DNA from 2 places in the Micromonospora sp. NBC_00330 genome. Region 2 is predicted to be linked to the other one. Evidence: riboswitches for the same ligand, from Rfam matches in the RefSeq annotation. Region 2 holds a riboswitch; the other holds the start of a gene.
What was found. Region 2 has a riboswitch for thiamine pyrophosphate ahead of OG598_RS00490 (ECF transporter S component). Riboswitches for the same ligand answer to the same signal wherever they lie in the genome.

Region 1 (7,334 bases), 710 kb from region 2:
ATCGCACCGGCGCCGGGGGTGTAGCTCTTCTCGTCCAGGCTGGCCAGCACGTGGACGTCCGGTCGGGGGTTGGTCTGGTAGTTGTACCACTCGTCGAACCGGGACCAGCGGTCCGGCAGACCGGCAGTGGACGGGTGGGCGTGGTCCTCCACCTTGACGGTGGCCTGCTGGTTCTGCGGGTGGTTGGCGAAGTACGCGCCGACCAGGTCGCCGTACCAGGCCCAGCTGTACTCGGTGTCCGACGCGGCGTGGATGCCGACGTAACCGCCGCCGGCCTTCACGTAGCGCTCGAACGCCGCCTGCTGGTCGGCGTTGAGCACGTCACCGGTGGTGGAGAGCCAGATCACCGCCTTGTACTTCGCCAGGTTGGCGTCGTTGAATGCGGCGCCGTCCTCGGAGTTGTCAACGGTGAATCCGTTGGCCACGCCGAGCTGCTGGATGGCGGCGATGCCGGTGGGGATGGAGTCGTGCCGGAAGCCGGCGGTCTTGGAGAAGACGAGGACGGAGAAGGGATCGGCTGCGGCCTTTGGCGCCTTCGGCGCCACCTGGCTGACCGGGGCTGCGGCTTTCGCATCCCGTGGGGGGACCTGGGCGGCCGCCTGGGCGGGCGCGCCGAACAGGGTGGTCGAGGCCATGGCCAGGGAGATCAGGGTTGCGGTGATGGGTAAACGGGCACGACGAGAACGGGACACGCCGCCTCCTGTGTCGTAGTGACAGAGATCGCGGGAGTCGGCTCGCCGAAGGCCGTCCCTGATGGAGCCGGTGGTCACACCCTGCCAAGGTGCCTCCACCGACATTTTGTCGAATCGCTGAACAAATTAATTCGGCTGGCTCGATGTCGGGCAAGATGCGGACGGGTAACGGTTCTGCAACGGGGGGCGACATTCCGAACAGGACCGTATGAAGTGCCCCATTGGATCTCGGTCGTTTTGGCGTGGCCCGGTCGCCGGTCGCCGCCGACCCCGCGCCTTGGCAGGCCGGCCGATCTGTCGTACGGTGACACGCAAGTAACCCACGGGAGCCCGGTGTACCGGGCTGAGAGGGGGGCTGACAGCCCCCGACCGTTGAACCTGATCCGGGTAATGCCGGCGCAGGGAGGAGCGTTGCCGTGCCGTCCCTGGGGCGATTGCATCTCATCACCGACACCCGAGAAGGTCGCGACCCACTCGCCGTGGTTCGCGCCGCCCTCACAGTGGCCCACGCCGAGCTGGTGGTGCAGGTCCGGGTCGAGGATTCCGCCACCGACCGCGAGGCGTACGACCTGACCCGGCGGGTGCTCGCGCTCTGCGCGTCGTACGGGGCGACCTGCCTGGTCAACGACCGGCTGCACGTGGCGCTGGCGGTGGGCGCCGCCGGTGGGCACGTCGGCGCCGACGACCTGCCGGTCGCCGCCGCCCGCCGGGTGCTCGGCCCCACCGGCGTGTTGGGCGCCACCGCCCGCGCCCCGCTTACGGCGAGCGAGGCCGTCGCGGCGGGCGCCAGCTACCTCGGCGTCGGGCCCTGTCACACCACCAGCACCAAGACCGGCCTGCCGGACCCCATCGGGCCCGCCGGGGTACGCGCCGTCGTCGACGCCGTCGACGTCCCGGTCATCGCAATCGGCGGAGTGACCGCCGCCCGGGTGCCGGCGCTGCGGGCCGCCGGAGCGTACGGGGTGGCGGTGGTCGGTGCCGTCTCCGCCGCAGCCGACCCGGCACGGGCGACCGCCGAGCTGATCGAGGCCCTGACGTGCTGACCGGCCGGTCCCCGTCACCGCCGTCGAGCGACCGGGTCCGGCCGGACGTGGCAGTGGTGGGGGCGGGGCCGATCGGGCTGGCGATCGCCTGGCGTTGCGCCGCGCGCGGACTGCGGGTGGCGGTGCACGATCCGGCGCCCGGGTCGGGGGCGTCGGCGGTGGCCGCCGGCATGCTCTCCCCGGTCGCCGAGGCGTACTTCGGTGAGCGGCAACTGACCGGGTTGCTGCTGGCGTCCGCGGCCCGCTGGCCGGCGTTCGCCGCCGAGCTGACCGAGACGACCGGAGTCGAGATCGGCTACCGGACCGAGGGCACACTGATGGTCGGGCTCACCGGCGACGACCTGGCCGAGGCGCGCCGGCTGTGGGCGTACCAGCAGGGGTTGGGTCTGCCCGTGACGCCGCTGCGCCCCAGCGAGCTGCGCGACAGCGAACCGGCGCTCGCCCCACGGGTGCGCGGCGGCGCGCTCGCGCCCACCGACCATCAGGTCGACCCGCGGCTGCTGGTGCCGGCGCTGCGCACGGCCGCGCAGCGGGCCGGAGCGGTGCTCGTGCCGCAGCCGGTCCGGTCGTTGTCCGATGTGGACGCGTCGGTCACAGTGGTCGCCGCCGGCTGCGGGGCCGCAGCGCTCACCGGCCTGCCCGTGCGGCCGGTGAAGGGTCAGATCCTCCGGCTCCGCGCGCCCGACGGCGTCGCGCCGGGCTTCCGGCACGTGATCCGGGGGTACGCCGACGGCGAGCACGTCTACCTGGTGCCCCGCGCCGACGGTGAGGTGGTGCTCGGCGCGACTGTCGAGGAGCGCTCGGACACCACTGTCACCGCCGGCGCCGTGCAACGGCTGCTGCGCGCCGGGGTGGACCTGCTGCCCGAACTGGCCGAGTACGACCTGGTCGAGGCGGTCGCCGGGCTGCGTCCGGGCACCCCTGACAACGCGCCGATCCTCGGGCCGTTGCCCGACCGACCGGACGTCCTGGCCGCCACCGGGCACCACCGGCACGGCATCGTGCTCACCCCGATCACCGCCGACCTGATCGCCGACCTGGTGCTCGGCTGCGTACCCGACCCGCTGCTCGCGCCCTTCCGGGCCGACCGCTTCGGCGGTGCCGCGGTGGCCGTGTCGGGCGGACCTGAACCGACGTTGGAGGGGGACCTGTGGAGTTGACTGTGAACGGGGCCGGGCGCAGCGTCGCCGCCGGCGCGTCAGTGGCGGACCTGGTCCGCGACATCGTGGCGCACCCGCGCGGGGTGGCTGTCGCTGTCAACGGCGAGGTGGTGCCCCGGACCGGCTGGCCGGCCCGGGCACTGCGCGACGGTGACCGGGTCGAGGTGCTCACCGCGGCGCAGGGCGGGTGAGCGGCGTGACCTTCGAACTGGGTGGGGAGACCTTCACCTCACGGCTGATCCTCGGCACCGGCGGCGCCTCGAACCTGCACGTCCTGGAGCAGGCGATCCGGGCGTCCGGCACCGAGCTGGTCACGCTGGCGCTGCGCCGCGTGGGCACGGCGCCGGGCTCCACCGGTGGGCTGCTGGAGCTGCTGGACCGGTGCGGCGTACGCCTGCTGCCGAACACCGCCGGCTGCCACACCGCCACCGAGGCGGTGAAGGTGGCCCGGTTGGCCCGGGACGCGTTCGACACCGACTGGGTGAAGCTGGAGGTGATCGGCGACGAGCGGACGCTGCTGCCCGACGGGGTGGAGCTGCTCCGCGCCGCCGAGGAGTTGGTCGCCGACGGCTTCACTGTGCTGCCGTACACCAGCGACGACCCGGTGCTCGCCCGTCGCCTCGCCGACGTGGGCTGCGCCGCGGTGATGCCGGCCGGCTCCCCGATCGGTTCGGGGCTCGGCATCGGCAACCCGCACCACATTCGACTCATCCGGCAGGGTGTGGACGTGCCGGTGATCCTCGACGCCGGCATCGGCACCGCGTCCGACGCGGCGCTGGCCATGGAGCTGGGCTGTGACGGGGTGCTGCTGGCGAGTGCTGTCACCCGGGCGGCCGACCCGGTGGCGATGGCCACCGCGATGCGGTACGCGGTCGAGGCGGGCCGACTGGCGGCCCAGGCCGGCCGGATCGAGCGCCGCTTCCACGCGCTCGCCTCCACCCCCGACGAGGGAAGACCCGAGCTGTGACCCCGCCGTCCGGGGTTGTCGTGTTGACCGACCGGCTCGTCGCGCGGTGCGGGCTCGACCGAGTGGTGGCGGGAGCCGTGGCCGGGGGAGTGCGCTGGGTGGTGCTGCGGGAGAAGGACCTGCCGCGCGCCGAACGCGCCGCCCTCGCCGCCGACCTGCGCGCGATCCTCGCCGACGTTGGCGGAACCCTCATCGTGGCCGGCCCCGACCCGCTCGGCGGCGACGCCGTGCACCTGCCCGCCGCCGGCCCGTACCCGCCGCCAACCCACGGCCTGGTCGGCCGTTCCTGCCACCACCAACCCGAGCTGGACCGCCTGACCACCGAGCACTACGCCACCATCTCCCCGATCTGGCCCACGAAGACAAAACCGGGTTACGGCCCACCCCTGGGACCGGACGGCCTGCGAAAGCTTGTCGAGACCAGCCCCGTGCCGCTGCTGGCCCTCGGCGGAGTGGAAACGCCAGACCACGTAACCGCCTGCGTCGAGGCGGGAGCCGCCGGGGTGGCAGTGCTCGGCGCACTCATGCGAGCCAAAGACCCCACCGAAACAGCCGCCACCCTGACCAGCGCCTATGTCGAGGCGGTCACCCCTGAGCTGACCCAAACCCGGCGCGGTGTCACCCAGGTCTCCCCTGTGCTGACCCAAACCCGGCGCGGGGTCACCCAGGTCTCCACGTCAGGGCTGCGGCCGACCGTGCCCACGCAGGGATCAAGCCTGACCGCCCGGAGTGGACACGGTCGGCCGCAGCCCCCAACCGCAACCAAAGGCCAGGGAAAATGACCCCGCGAACACTGCTGACAATCGCCGGCTCGGACTCCGGTGGCGGCGCAGGCATCCAGGCCGACCTCAAGGTCTTCGCCGCGCTGGGCGCGTACGGCACCAGCGTCCTCACGGCGGTCACCGCGCAGAACACCAGGGGTGTCGACGCGGTGCTGCCGCTGCCCCCGCGCACCGTCACCGAGCAGTTGGACAGCGTGCTCACCGATTTCACCGTCTGCGCCGTGAAGACGGGGATGCTCGGCACCCCGGCGATCGCGGACGTGGTGGCCGAGGCCGCCCGGGACGGCCGGCTGCCTCACCTCGTCGTCGACCCGGTGCTCGTCGCCACGAGCGGTCACCGGCTCGGCGTGGTGGGCGCTGTGGAGCGGCTGCTGCCGTACGCCACTGTGGCGACCCCGAACTGTGCGGAGGCCGCGGCGATCACCGGACGCCCGGTGGACGACGTGGCCGCGATGGTCGTGGCCGCCGAGGCCCTGGTGGCCGGCGGCCCGGAGTACGTGGTGGTCACGGGCGGTGACCTAGACGGGGGCGAGGCGGTCGACGTGCTGCACGGCGGCGGCGTCACCACGGTGTTGCGCGCACCCCGGGTGACCACCCGGCACACCCACGGCACCGGGTGTTCGTTCTCGGCGGCGATCGCGGTGCGGCTCGGTCTGGGCGATCCGGTGCCGGCCGCCGTGGGGGCCGCCAAGGAGTACGTGCTCCGTGCGCTGACCGGCGCGCGGGGCTGGGAGCTGGGCGCGGGGCGTGGGCCGCTGAACCACTTCGGCTGGTCCGCTTGATCACCAGGGAGGCTGTCATGCACGCACGAGGCAAGGTGTACGTCGAGGGTTCGCGGCCGGATGTCCGGGTGCCGTTCGCGGAGGTGGGGCTGACCGGGGACCTGCCGCCGGTGCGGCTCTACGACACGTCCGGCCCTGGTTCGGACCCGGAGGTGGGGCTGCCGCCGCTGCGCGGGCCGTGGATCGCCGAGCGGGGCGACGTGGCCCCGGTGCGGGGTGCGGGCACCCCACTCGCCGGGGTGGACGGTCGTCGGCCCACCCAGCTCGCGTACGCGCGGGCCGGTGTGGTGACGCCGGAGATGGAGTTCGTGGCGATCCGGGAGAACGTCGACCCGGAACTCGTGCGGGCCGAGATCGCCGCCGGTCGGGCGGTGCTTCCGCTCAACGTCAACCACCCGGAGTGCGAGCCGGCGATCATCGGTAAGGCGTTCCTGGTCAAGGTGAATGCCAACATCGGCACCTCGGCGGTCAGCTCGTCGGTCGCGGAGGAGGTGGAGAAGCTGACCTGGGCCACCCGCTGGGGCGCGGACACCGTGATGGACCTGTCCACTGGTAAGCGGATCCACGAGACCCGTGAGGCGATCGTGCGGAACTCGCCGGTGCCGATCGGGACGGTGCCGATCTACCAGGCGTTGGAGAAGGTCGGCGGCGACCCGGTGAAGTTGAGCTGGGAGGTGTTCCGGGAGACAGTGATCGAGCAGGCCGAGCAGGGCGTGGACTACATGACAGTGCACGCCGGGGTGCTCCTGCCGTACGTGCCGCTGGCAGTGGACCGGGTGACCGGGATCGTGTCCCGCGGCGGTTCGATCATGGCGGCGTGGTGCCTGGCGCATCACGAGGAGAACTTCCTCTACACGAACTTCGAGGAATTGTGCGCGCTGCTCGCGCGCTACGACGTGACGTTCTCCCTCGGCGACGGGCTGCGCCCCGGGTCGATCGCCGACGCCAACGACGAGGCGCAGTTCGCCGAGCTGCGCACTCTCGGTGAGCTGACGAAGATCGCCTGGGCGTACGACGTCCAGGTGATGATCGAGGGCCCCGGTCACGTACCGATGCACAAGATCAAGGAGAACGTGGACCTCCAGCAGGAGTGGTGCCACGAGGCACCCTTCTACACGCTAGGTCCGCTGACCACCGACATCGCGCCCGCGTACGACCACATCACCTCGGCGATCGGCGCCGCGATGATCGGCATGTTCGGCACCGCGATGCTCTGCTACGTCACACCGAAGGAGCACCTCGGCCTGCCGGACCGGGACGACGTGAAGGCGGGCGTGATCGCGTACAAGATCGCGGCACACGCGGCGGACCTGGCCAAGGGGCACCCCGGCGCGCAGGCCTGGGACGACGCCCTGTCGAAGGCGCGGTTCGAGTTCCGCTGGGAGGATCAGTTCAACCTCTCGCTGGACCCGGAGACGGCGCGCTCGTACCACGACGCGACCCTGCCGGCCGAGCCGGCGAAGACCGCGCACTTCTGCTCGATGTGTGGCCCGAAGTTCTGCTCCATGAAGATCACCCAAGAGCTCAAGGAGTACGCGGCGCGCGGCATGAAGGACAAGTCGGAGGAGTTCGTCTCCGGCGGGAGCCGGGTCTACCTACCGCTCGCCTGACCCCTCGCGGGGTGATTGATCGACTCGGGTTCATTGATGTCGGGGTGTCCGGCGGTGTGGGAAAGCCCGGTATCCGTGAACCCGAGTCGATCAAGCGACCGGTCGGTGTGCCTGTGCGCTGCGTGGTGGAGTCGGTCGCGGTGGGTCGGTCGCGGTGGGTCAGTCGCGGTGGTGTCGACCGGTGGAGCGCAACGACCGGCGGCCGTTCTCCTGCTCAGGCTCGTTGTCCGACACCGGCTTGCTCAGACCGGCGACCCAGTCGACGAATTCCTCGTCCTGGGACGCCAGCGGCTCGGCT
Region 2 (7,334 bases):
GTTTACGGCTTCGGCGGGATGCGGCGACGGACGTCCTCCGCGGTGGACGGGCCGGGCGACCAGCGGGCCACCCAGGGCAGCTCCTCGGACGGGGTGAGCACGCCCTCCTCCAGGCCCGCGTAGCGGCCGGCGAGGATGCGCTTGGCGGCGGCGGTGTCGACCGAGTCGGTGTTGTCCCAGAGTGCGGCGAACAGGGCGTCCACCCGCACCCGCGCCTGCCGGCAGAACAGGTCGGCCAGCTCGACGTTCTCCGGGCGGCTGTCCCGTTCGGCGGAGGCCCGGACGCAGACCGCGGACATCGCGAACAACTCGGCGCCGATGTCCACCACCCGACCGAGGAACGCCTGCTTACGCTCCATCTTTCCCTGCCAGCGCGACATCGCGTAGAACGTCGACCGGGCCAGCTTGCGCGACGAACGCTCGACCTGACGCAGGTGCGCGGCGAGCGGGCCGAACTCGGCGTACGCCGAGGGGCTCTGCCCCCGACCGACGGCGAGAGTGGGCAGCCACTTCGCGTAGAAGGCGCCCGCTCGCGCGCCGGCTCGGGCCTTGCGGCCCAGCCCCGCGTCCGGGTCGATGATGTCGCCGGCCACCGACAGGTGGGCGTCGACCGCCTCCCGCGCGATCAGCAGGTGCATGATCTCGGTGGAGCCCTCGAAGATCCGGTTGATCCGCAGGTCGCGCAGCATCTGCTCGACGGCGGCCGGGCGTTCGCCGCGGGCGGCCAGTGAGTCGGCCGTCTCGTAGCCGCGCCCGCCCCGGATCTGGATCAGCTCGTCGGCGATCTTCCAGGCCATCTCGCTGGCGTACAGCTTGACCAGCGCCGCCTCGATGCGGATGTCGTTGCGGTCGTCGTCGGCGAGCAGGCAGCAGAGGTCGAGCATTGTCTCCATGCCGTACGTGGTGGCGGCGATGAAGGAGAGCTTCTGCGCGACCGCCTCGTGCTCGCCCACCGGCCGTCCCCACTGGACCCGGTCGGCGGCCCACCCTCGGGCCACGTTCAACGCCCACTTGCCGGCGCCCACGCACATGGCCGGCAGTGAGAGCCGGCCGGTGTTCAGAGTGGTCAGGGCGATCTTGAGCCCCTTGCCCTCGCCACCGATGACGTTCTCGGCGGGGACGATCACGTCGTGGAACCGGGTCAGGCTGTTCTCCAGGCCGCGCAGGCCGATGAACTCGTTGCGCCGCTCGACGGTGATGCCGGGGCTGTCGCCGTCCACCACGAACGCGGTGATGCCGCCCCGACGTCCCTCCGTGGCCGGCACCCGGGCCATCACCACCAGCAGGGTGGCCACGATGCCGTTGGTGGCCCAGAGCTTCACCCCGTTGAGCCGGTAACCGGTGCCGTCCTCGGTCGGCTCGGCGATGGTGGCCAGCCGGGCCGGGTCGGAGCCGACGTCCGGCTCGGTGAGCAGGAACGCGGACACCTCGCCGGCGGCGAGCCGGGGCAGGAAGCGTTGCTTCTGCTCGGCGGTGCCGAACATCTTCAGTGGCTGCGGCACCCCGATCGACTGGTGCGCCGAGAGCAGAGCGCCGATGGCCGGGCTGACCGAACCGGCCAGCATGAGCGCCCGGCAGTAGTGCAGGTTGCTCAGCCCGAGCCCGCCGTACTTCCGGTCGATCTTCATGCCGAACGCGCCGAGGTCGGCCAGGCCGTGGAACACCGAGTCGGGTATCGACGCATCCCGCTCGATGGCCTCACCATCCACCTCGGAGGCGAGGAAGGCGCGGAACCGACCAAGGAACTCATCCGCGCGAGCCACGTCGTCCGGATCGGATCGGGGCCACGGGTCGATCAGGTCGAGCCGGAACCTGCCGAGGAACAGCTCCTTGCCGAAGCTGGGCCGGTCCCAGGTGGATTCGCGGGCGGCCTCGGCGACCTGCCGGGCCTCCTTCTCGGTGACCTGCCCGGCTTCCGCGGGCAGCGGCGCGGCGGCACCGGCGGAGTCGGGGCCGTCCGGTGCCGGTCGGCCATCCTGCGTCGTGGTCACGGCTGCCCCCTCGAAGCTCGGTGCGGCTGCGTCGACGTGCGCGACTACCGCCACGCTACCCCCGGTTGTTACCCAGGGGTAGCGCTGCGTGAAGATCGGCGCGGTCAGCGACCGTTGATGGTGTCCGGGTCGTCGTCATCGTCGTCGATGTCGTCCTCACCCCAGTTGCGTCGGGCGAACGGCAGGGCCACCCAGAACGTGAGGAACCAGATTCCGGCCAGGGCGCTGAGCACGAACGCGATCGGCCGGTCCAGCACGAAGTCGGTGATCAGCAGCACCGCGCTGACCATCGCGATCAGCATGAAGGCGAGCCCGCCGGTGGCCATCCGGTGCGCGAAGCGGACCAGCTCCGGTTTGCGCCCCTGCCGGAACAGCGCCCGGTGGAACGCCACCGGCGAGATGATCAGCGCGGTGGCGGCGGCCGCCGCGAGCAACGCCACGATGTAGACGTCGCGCTGGAACTCCGTGGTCTCGGTGAACCCGTTACTGAACGGCAGGGTGAGCAGGAAGGCGAAGAGGATCTGCACGCCGGTCTGGGCGACCCGCAACTCCTGCAGCAGGTCGGCGAAGTTGCGCTGCCAGCGCTGCTTCTCGGTCTCCTTGGACACGCGCTACCTCCGGTGAGACGCTACTGCCGGCGGTCCCGGCCGCCGGCAGCAACGCCAATGCCCCACCCGGCCGAGCGCGAAACTGGTTCACGACATCTGCCGTTCATCTCGGCGACGCACGTCGGCCGCCCAGCACCGGGTCAGGACCCGCGGCGGATCCGGCCCGCGTACCGCGCTTCCAGCTCGTTGTTGTGCGCGTCGCCGTCCGGGATGTTCGCCGACAGGTAGACCGGGGGCCGCTCCCCCGCCGCCAGCAACCGCGCCACCACCTCCACTGTCACCTGCTGCGCCAGCAGCGCTGCGGTGATCGAGGAGACCGCGCCGACCGCGCCACCGCCGGGCAGGGGCAGCGTCGCGTCGCCGTACGGCGCGCCGTTGTCGAGCACCACGTCGGCGAGGTCGCTCAGCTTGCGCCCGGACGGGTGTCGGGAGGTCATCCGGCCGGAGTGCTGCGCCGAGGTGATCGCCACCAGCCCGTGGCCGTGCTCCTTCACCAGCGTGGCGAACTCCACCATCGCGCCGTTGACACCGGAGTTCGAGGCGAGCACGAAGACGTCGGTGGGACGCACCGGGGCCAGCTCGTAGAGGCGGTGCGCGACGGCCGGGTCCCGTTCCAGCAGCGGGCCGAGCCGGTCGGCCGGTTCGCCACCGAGCAGCACCAGGTCGCGTAGCGCGATCCGGTTGGTCGGCACCAGACCGCCCGCCCGTCCGGCGATCTCCATGGCGAGGGCCTCCGAGTGCCCGGTGCCGAACGCGTGCACCACGCCGTCGGCTCGGACGGCCTCGGCGATCAGGTCGGCAGCCCGACCCACCGCCTCCCGCTGACTGGCGGCCACCCGGCCGATCGTCTCGGTCACCACGGCCAGGTAGTCCTCGGCACTCACCGTCATACGTCCTCCGTCGTTCGATTACGGGCCAGCCAGCGAACCGCGAAGTCGACAGCCGCCCGCTGGCGCATCAACCTGCCGGTCCCGGTGCCGACCGGTGCGGTGCGTACCGCCCCGGTCGCCTCCAGGTCCCCGCCCAACGCGGCGAAGTCGTCCGCGTCGAGTCGTACGTCCTGCCACCACACCCACTCCCGACCACCGTCGGCGGTACGCACCGCGGCACCGATCCGCTCCCGGGGCGAGCCGGGGCGGCGGTACTCGGCCAGGTGCAGCGAGGTGCTCACCGAGTGGTCCACGCCGAGCAGCAACACGTCGGCGTCGAGGTCGTAGAGGCGGGCCAGCGGTGAGCCCTCGCCGAGCATGTCCGCCAGGGTGTGCCCGGCCACCACCTGCTCGGCGGCCGGGCCGAGCGCGGCGAACGACACGTGCGGATGGGAGCTGCGCAGCGCGCCGGGCCAGCCGCGGACCGTCTCGGCGAGCGCACCCATGAACCGGCTCGGGGTGACCGCCGGGTCGAAGCCCGGCATCTCCGAGCGGATCAGCGGCCACCAGTCCGCCGGCACGGGCGGGTTGCGCCACTGCGCGGGGTCGCTGTTGTCGGGCGTGTGGGTGGGCACGACGATCGTGCCGTCCGGGCCGAGCGCGTCGCGCAGGGCGAGCACCACCGCGTGCGGGCCGCCGCTGACGAAGCCCAGCGGACGCAGCGAGGCGTGCACCAGCAGCGTCGCGCCGGGGCGTACGCCCAGCACGCGCAGCTGCGCGGCGATCGAGCGACGGCTGCCCGGCCCGCCGGCGTCCGTCGTCACGATGGCTCTCCCTCGCGGACCCGCACGACTCAGGCCGTCCCGCCGGCCCGGGCCAGGATCGCCTCGGCGAGCGGGGCCGGCGCCGCGTCCGGGATCCAGTGACTCACAGCGGGCAACTGCACGAAGCGGTAGTCGCCGGTGACGTTCTGCGCGCATGCCTCGGCGGCGGTCCGGCCGATGGCGACGTCCCGGTCACTCCAGACGTACGTGGTGGGCACCGCGACCGGGCCGACACCGGCCAGGTCGGCGCGGGACATCGCCCGGTACCAGTTCAGCGCGGCCGTGAGCGCCCCCGGCTCACGCATCGGGTCGGCGTACCGGTTCACCCGGGACGCGTCGCCCACCCCGCCGAGCAGCTTGCGCAGCGCTGTGGCGTGCCATGCCAGCAGCACCTTCTCCGCCTTGTCGGGCTTGCGGAACAGCGCGATGTACGACGAGCGGGCCTTCTGTTGGGCGTCGGTGCTCAGGGCGTGCGCCATGGCCGCCGGATGCGGTACGGACACCGCTGTCAGCGTGTGGACCCGGTCGGGGTGCCGGGCGGCAACCGCCCAGGCCACGATCGCGCCCCAGTCGTGGCCGACCAGGTGTACGGCGTGCAGCCCGAGCGCGTCGAGCACCGCCACCACGTCGGTGACGAGTTCGGGGATCCGGTAGTCGGCCACCTCCGTGGGCCGGGCGCCGGGTGAGTAACCGCGCTGGTCCAGCGCGTACGTGCGCAGCCCACCCGCGTGCAGCGCCGGCACCACGTCGTCCCACTCGCCGCTGTGCTGTGGGAAACCGTGCAGCAGCAGGACGGGTACGCCGTCCGTCGGACCGCCGACGGTCACCTCGAACGTGAAGCCTCGCGCGTCAACCCGCATGATCGGAAGCGTACCCAGCCGGCGGTCGGCCGGTCGCTCCCGCAGGTCAGGCGGATGCCCTGCTGGGCCCGCGACGCTGGTCGGTGTTAGCGTCAGCGAGACAACTTCATATCCGACAGGGGAGCGCACAGCGCTGAGAGTGCGGGCACGCCCGCAGACCCTCGAACCTGATCTGGGTAATGCCAGCGCAGGGAGTTCGGTCGACCTCCAGCCGCGCCGCAGTCCGGTGCCACCGGACGCGGCGTGCGTCTTCTCCTGGTTCGCACTCACGAACTGGGAGCAACACATGAATTCCACCACCGACACCCACCGTTGGCGCACCATCGACATCGTGGTCGCCTCGGTGATCGCTGTCGCCTTCGGCGTCATCTTCTGGGCCTGGGGCCTGGTCTGGAGCGCCACCGAGGGCGCGTTCGCCTTCTTCCCGCCGGCGCAGACGCTGCTCTACGGCGTCTGGCTGATGCCGGCGGTGATCGGTGGGCTGGTCATCCGCAAGCCCGGCGCCGCGCTCTACTGCGAGACAGTGGCCGCGGTCCTGTCCGCGCTGCTGGGCAGCCAGTGGGCCGGCACGGTGATCCCGCAGGGCATCGTGCAGGGCATCGGCGCCGAGCTGGCCTTCGCCGCCTTCCGGTACCGGTCGTTCCGGCTGCCGACAGCTGTGTTCGCGGGCGCGCTGACCGGCCTCAGCGCCGCGTTGTTCGACTTCTTCGTCTGGAACGTCGACTACGCGCTGACCGACTACCGCATCCCGTACGCGCTGCTCACCATCGTCAGCGCCACAGTGATCGCCGGCCTGGGCGGCTGGCTGCTGACGAACGCCCTGGCCAACACCGGCGTCCTGGACCGCTTTCCCGCAGGCCGAAACCGAGCACTGATCTAACCCCCTGGTCGATGATGTTGATCAAGAGGTTTGCGTCAGCGGAAGGCGATTTCCTGACGCAAACCTCTTGATCAACCGCGGATGGGCGGGGCGGGCGGCCGGGAGGGGGTGGGTTCGGTGGGCGGGGTACTGCTGCGGGGGTTCGGGTGGCGGCACGCTGGGCGGCGCGCCTGGGCCGTTCGCGGGGTTGATCTGCGGATCGAGGCTGGGGAGCGGGTTTTGCTTCTTGGCCCCTCCGGGGCCGGCAAGAGCACGATGCTCAGCGCATTGGCCGGGCTGCTCCCCGAGGACTCCGGCGAGCAGGAGGGCACCGTCGAGATCGACGGGCTCGACCCACGCAAGGGACGGGAACGGGTCGGCATCGTCTTCCAGGACCCGGAGACCCAACTGGTGATGGCGCGCTGCGGCGACGACGTCGCGTTCGGGCTGGAGAACCGGGGAGTGCCGGCCGACGAGATCTGGCCCCGGGTGGACGAGGCGCTGCACCGGGTCGGCTTCCCGTACTCCCGGGACCGCCACACCGCTGCGCTCTCCGGCGGCGAGCAGCAACGCCTCGCCCTGGCCGGCGCCCTGGCCCTGCGCCCCGCCCTGCTGCTGCTCGACGAGCCGACCGCCAACCTCGACCCGGCCGGGGCCGAGCTGGTCCGACACGCGGTGGCCGGCGCGCTGGACGCCGACACCACGCTGATCCTGGTCGAACACCGGGTCGCCGAGGCACTGCCGCTCGTCGACCGGGTGGTCGTCCTGGAACCGGGTGGCGGCGTCCGCGCGGACGGCACACCAGAGGCGGTCTTTGCCGCCCACGGCGCCGCCCTGGCCGCCGAGGGGGTCTGGGTGCCCGGTCACCCCATCGCGCCCCGGCCGGCCACCGCCGGCCCCGGGGAGCTGTTGCTCACCGCCGACCGGCTCGGCCTGCCGCCCCGGCTGGGCTCCACCGACCTGGCGGTACGCGCCGGTGAAGCACTCGCCGTACGCGGACCGAACGGTGCCGGCAAGTCCACCCTGGCGTTGCTGCTCGGCGGTCTGCTCCGGCCGGGCAGCGGACGAGTCACCGCGTCCACCGAGTTGGCCGGCGCGGACCACCGCACTCCCCCGCACCGGTGGCGGGCGCCTGCGCTGGCCCGACGCATCGGGTCGGTCTTCCAGGATCCGGAGCACCAGTTCGTCACCAGCACCGTCTTCGACGAGCTGGCGCTAGGCCCACGCCGCACCGGTCAACCCGAGGCGGCCGTCAAGGAGACAGTGGCCGGGCTGCTGGACAGGCTGCGACTGGCCCGGCTCGCCGCCGCCAACCCGTACACC

Region 1: it holds a riboswitch for thiamine pyrophosphate, as region 2 does, so the genes downstream of both, thiE (thiamine phosphate synthase) here and OG598_RS00490 (ECF transporter S component) in region 2, are expected to answer to the same signal.

The regions. Positions count from the first base shown of each region.
Region 1 covers NZ_CP108012.1:6,715,547-6,722,880, forward strand. Annotated here, with positions in the region: gene OG598_RS30680 (ThuA domain-containing protein) at 1-692, opposite strand, end outside; TPP riboswitch at 1,005-1,114, shown strand; gene thiE (thiamine phosphate synthase) at 1,109-1,735, shown strand; gene thiO (glycine oxidase ThiO) at 1,729-2,895, shown strand; gene thiS (sulfur carrier protein ThiS) at 2,886-3,086, shown strand; gene OG598_RS30700 (thiazole synthase) at 3,083-3,862, shown strand; gene OG598_RS30705 (thiamine phosphate synthase) at 3,859-4,644, shown strand; gene thiD (bifunctional hydroxymethylpyrimidine kinase/phosphomethylpyrimidine kinase) at 4,641-5,426, shown strand; gene thiC (phosphomethylpyrimidine synthase ThiC) at 5,444-7,036, shown strand; gene OG598_RS30720 (hypothetical protein) at 7,196-7,334, opposite strand, start outside.
Region 2 covers NZ_CP108012.1:98,994-106,327, reverse strand. Annotated here, with positions in the region: gene OG598_RS00515 (acyl-CoA dehydrogenase family protein) at 3-1,991, opposite strand; gene OG598_RS00510 (DUF6328 family protein) at 2,096-2,599, opposite strand; gene OG598_RS00505 (sugar isomerase domain-containing protein) at 2,740-3,489, opposite strand; gene OG598_RS00500 (aminoglycoside N(3)-acetyltransferase) at 3,486-4,292, opposite strand; gene OG598_RS00495 (alpha/beta fold hydrolase) at 4,322-5,152, opposite strand; TPP riboswitch at 5,260-5,364, shown strand; gene OG598_RS00490 (ECF transporter S component) at 5,439-6,032, shown strand; gene OG598_RS00485 (ABC transporter ATP-binding protein) at 6,150-7,334, shown strand, end outside.